Regions from separate parts of the Tissierella sp. genome, predicted to be linked through region 2. Evidence: riboswitches for the same ligand, from Rfam matches in the RefSeq annotation. Region 2 holds a riboswitch; the other holds the start of a gene.
The links. A riboswitch is a leader RNA that binds a small molecule or an ion and turns the genes downstream of it on or off. The one in region 2 is predicted to bind S-adenosylmethionine.
Positions count from the first base shown of each region.

Region 1 (2,414 bases), 330 kb from region 2:
TTTTACCACCTAGTCTTAGCATAGCAGACTCAAAGCTTAATCTAGTTCTAGTACTAGGTTCAAAGAATAAAGTACCCAAAAGTTTACCATCGCATAGGTGAATAAAATCTTCTGGTTTTTCCATAATATTCTCTGCTAATTCAAAAATCTGGTCTAGCTCCTCTACGGTAAAGTCTTGCGAATCAATTAAATGTCTTCCTTTCAACATACTTTCCCTCCTTTAGTTATATATTCCCTCAAAGGATTTGTGTATAAAAAAAGCCTTCCATAAAGGAAGGCATAGTTATACAAAGCACATTATTTACGCTCTCCTTCCTAACCTCACAGGATTAGATTAAAGGTATATATTTATATAATAATACCATAAAGGAAATAAAAAGTCTAATAATTATTTTATAAAACCCTAACTAAATTCTAGCTAGGGTTTCATATGATACTACTTCATTTGTTGTGGGCTATTTATAGCACTGCTTAAAGTAGTTTTTATTTGATTTACATCATTTTTATTAGCTGGAGGAGCAGGTACATAATAACCCTTTTGCTCTGCTATTTGATATAATTGATATTGCATTTGTTCTGCTTCATTTCTTAATGTTTGTAGAGTTGATCTTAGTTGTTGATTTGAGCACTCCATAATTGCTGTTGTATAACAATTTATACTAGCTTTAGCTCCACCTAAAATATCGTTTACTATATCTCTTTCTTGCATCTGTTTAACCTCCTATAGTGAATTTATTAGATTTGTAGCAGTCGTTTTCGCATCTGTACTTGATTGTTGCAACATTTGTTTTAATTGGGGATCTTGAACTTGGTTTGCATAGTCTGCAAATTTGCAACTCATAGTCAAATGTTCTCCTGCTATTTCCTTTACTGAATTAAGTTCTTGTTGAGTTATAGTATTTAAATTAACAGTGTTTTTAAGTGCCATTAATAAGCTCCTTTCAAAATATTATTTTTATCCTTAATATTATGTGTCGAAAAATCTATATTATCCTTCCAAAAAATGTTTAAATATTAATTAGCAAATTGGAAAAACTAACATTAGGAGGTGGAAAAATGGGGAAAATTTTTGGCACTGTAAATGAACCTGAATTCAATATATATTATAGAACTGAAGATCTAGGAAATACAGATTTTCCACAACATGAAAATCTTGATGTTCGAAAGCCTGACGCTTTTGTAGGTTTATCTAATAATATATTTTTAAATCCAATTATGCCTTTAATTAATGCTGATAATAATGATGATGATTTAGATTGGTATGAATAAAACATAAATAATTTATCAATAAAAAGGTTGACAAATTATAAAATTCGTATTAAGATACTCTTTAAACACAAACTGAATATAACTCTTATCAAGAGTGGTGGAGGGAATGGCCCGATGAAACCCAGCAACCTATATTATTATAAGGTGCTAAATCCAGCGGTATTTATACCGAGAGATGAGAGAGGAAATTTTAAACCTCTTTTTTCTAAAGAGGTTTGTTTTTATTTTAAGGAGGAATTAAAATTATGATTGTAATCGAAAATCTATCAAAATCTTTCATAAATGGTAAAGAAAAATTAGTCGCTGTAAGAAATATTGACTTGAAAGTAAATAAGGGAGAAATATTTGGAATTATTGGTTTAAGTGGTGCAGGCAAATCCACTTTAATCAGATGTATAAATAGACTAGAAGAACCTACAGAAGGAAAGATTATCATTGATGGTGTAGATATAACTAAGCTTAGCAAAGAAGATTTGAGGAAAGAAAGAAAAGATATTGGAATGATATTCCAACATTTTAACTTATTATCACAAAAAACCGTATATGAAAATATTGCCTTTCCCTTACAGTTGGAAAATATGGATAATAAAGAAATTTTCAAAAGAGTTGATGAGCTTTTAGAATATGTGGATCTAAAAGATAAGAAACATAATTATCCTAGTCAACTGAGTGGTGGGCAAAAGCAAAGAGTAGCCATAGCTAGGGCCATAGCCAACAATCCAAAAGTCCTCCTCAGTGATGAAGGAACTTCTGCCTTAGATCCTAAAACTACAAAATCTATTCTTGCTTTACTAAATAGGATTAGAAAGGAATTAAATATTACTATAATAATGATTACCCATCAAATGGAAGTAGTAAAAGAAATATGCGATAGGGTAGCCATTATGGAAGATGGAAATGTAATAGAAGAAAACACTGTAGAAAATCTTTTTAGTGAACCTAAAACTAAAACTGCACAATCCTTTATAAATTCAATGCAAAACAATATCCAAGAAGAAATCATAAACATAGAGGATTTTGCTGGAAAGATTATTAGACTTAGTTTCCTTGGAGATAGTGCTAAAAAACCAATAGTTTCTAAAGTTATTAGAAATTTTGATATAGATGTAAATATATTATCAGGTAATATCAACAAACTACAAGAA
Region 1 covers NZ_JAVKTS010000003.1:168,121-170,534, forward strand. Annotated here, with positions in the region: gene pyrB (aspartate carbamoyltransferase) at 1-208, opposite strand, end outside; gene RIN63_RS08430 (spore coat protein) at 437-709, opposite strand; gene RIN63_RS08435 (hypothetical protein) at 722-928, opposite strand; gene RIN63_RS08440 (hypothetical protein) at 1,057-1,269, shown strand; SAM riboswitch class I at 1,352-1,451, shown strand; gene RIN63_RS08445 (methionine ABC transporter ATP-binding protein) at 1,515-2,414, shown strand, end outside.
Region 1: it holds a riboswitch for S-adenosylmethionine, as region 2 does, so the genes downstream of both, RIN63_RS08445 (methionine ABC transporter ATP-binding protein) here and metK (methionine adenosyltransferase) in region 2, are expected to answer to the same signal.

Region 2 (2,414 bases):
TTCAATACGGCCACAGTATAGCCATTAGATTCATTCCTAAATCTAATTTCCTCAATTATGCCTTCTAAAATCATCTTTCATTTCACTCCCGTTGCAGAATTATTGGAGGCTTAGCCTCTCAATAATTCTACTTTATCTGTTTTCTCCCATGGTAAATCTAAATCTTCTCTTCCAAAATGTCCATAAGCTGCTAATTTTTTATAAATTGGGCGTCTAAGGTCTAAATCTCTGATAATAGCTGCTGGTCTAAGGTCAAAGTGTTTATCTACTAGTTTTTGAATTTCTTCATCAGATTTTTTTCCAGTGCCAAATGTATCTACATATATTGATACTGGTCTTGCTACTCCTATTGCATAGGCAAGACCTACCTCACACTTGTCCGCTAAGCCTGCTGCTACAATATTTTTTGCTACATATCTTGCTGCGTATGCCGCTGATCTATCTACTTTAGTTGGGTCTTTTCCTGAGAAAGCTCCACCACCATGTCTTGCATATCCACCATAGGTATCAACTATTATCTTTCTTCCTGTTAATCCTGCATCTCCCATAGGTCCTCCTACTACAAATCTTCCTGTAGGATTTACATAGTATTTTGTATTGTCATCCAACATATTATGAGGCACTATTTCCATTATTACATGTTTTATTATATCCTCTCTTATGGTGGATAATTCAACATCTGGACTATGTTGAGTAGATACAACAATATTTTCAATTCTAACTGGCTTATCGTCAATGTATTCAATAGTTACTTGAGTCTTTCCATCTGGTCTTAGATATTCTAATGTACCATCTTTTCTTACGTCAGTTAGTCTTTTAGCTAGTCTATGAGCCAAGGATATTGGTAATGGCATTAGCTCTTTTGTTTCATTACATGCAAAACCAAACATCATACCTTGATCTCCTGCACCTATTTGGTCTAAAGCATCATCTGAGTCAGTTTTTTGCTCTAAAGCTTTATCCACTCCTAAAGCTATATCTGCTGATTGCTCATTTATAGAAGTAAGCACTGCACAAGTATCGGAATCAAATCCATATTTTGCTCTTGTATATCCTATATCTTCTATCGTCTGTCTTGCAATCTTCTGTATATCTACATAGCAATTTGTAGTGATTTCACCTACTACTAATACCATTCCTGTTGTCACTGTTGTTTCACACGCCACCCTTGCTAATGGATCTTTTTCAAGTATTGCGTCAAGTATACTATCAGAAATTTGATCGCATACTTTGTCTGGATGTCCTTCTGTCACTGATTCAGAAGTAAATAACCATTTTTTCATTTGTTTCCCTCCTATTAATTCCTTATAATTTGAAACTGAATACATTCATATATTTTCTCTACATCAACTCACACTCTTAGATGTATTAGGGCATTTCCCCTCAGTTTCGCAACTCAAATCTATTCGCTCCCTACGGTCGCGTAGATTTGGTGCTCATTGCGTTTGACCTACATCAGCTCACTACATTCACTGTGTTAGGTCATAAAAAAAAACCTTCATTCGAAAAGGTTTTTGCGTTGGCTAAACCTCATCTTTCAGACTATTGTCTGTGGGAATTAGCACCTGGTAATATACTGGTTGCCGGATTTCATCGGGCCCGTACCCTCCATCGCTCTTGATAAGGAACTCTATTTATTTTTATATTCTACTAATTTTATCATAACTCAATATTGTAGTCAACGATGAAATATTGTATTATAATATTGTATAATAATATTGAAAACAGAATATAATAATCTAAATTAACATTAAATAATTTTTATGTGAAATCTGGAGATATTCTTAGATATTTTAAGATTAAATTTGAATTAGTTGTTAGATTTAATTTTTCGATTGCATTTGGATGATTTTTATTGATTATCATTTAATTTATACTATTGCATTTATTTCCCCCAAAGCTTATAATGTAATAGTCGGGTTTGCGACGGGGTGTAGCGCAGTTTGGTAGCGCACGTGGTTTGGGACCATGGGGCCGGGGGTTCAAATCCTCTCACCCCGACCATAGAACCGACAAAAAGGACTAAATGAAAATTTAGTCCTTTTTTTATTTTTTGACTTTGATTAATAATTCTCTCATATTCTAACCTCCTTAGTAAATTTTCAATATATATCAATCCAAGCTCTTGATCACTAAGTGATAATCCTAAATTTTATTAAAAAATTATATTAATCTAGTTTTTTGCTAATACTAACATCGGAGGTGTTAATATGAAAAAAGTTATTTTTGTTATACTTATTTGTACATTTGTTTTAGTAGGCTGTACCACTACTGATAATAGTGCTGAAGATAATAATACTAACTATACTAAAGAATTCCCATTCTTACCCAATCACCCTGATATGAAATTTGTTGAAATTCTTCAACAAGGCAAAGAAAATGAATATAGCTCTGCAACTTACATTGTGAAGAAT
Region 2 covers NZ_JAVKTS010000003.1:500,038-502,451, forward strand. Annotated here, with positions in the region: gene RIN63_RS10040 (ATP-dependent RecD-like DNA helicase) at 1-74, opposite strand, end outside; gene metK (methionine adenosyltransferase) at 111-1,283, opposite strand; SAM riboswitch class I at 1,528-1,627, opposite strand; tRNA gene RIN63_RS10050 (tRNA-Pro) at 1,928-2,004, shown strand; gene RIN63_RS10055 (hypothetical protein) at 2,211-2,414, shown strand, end outside.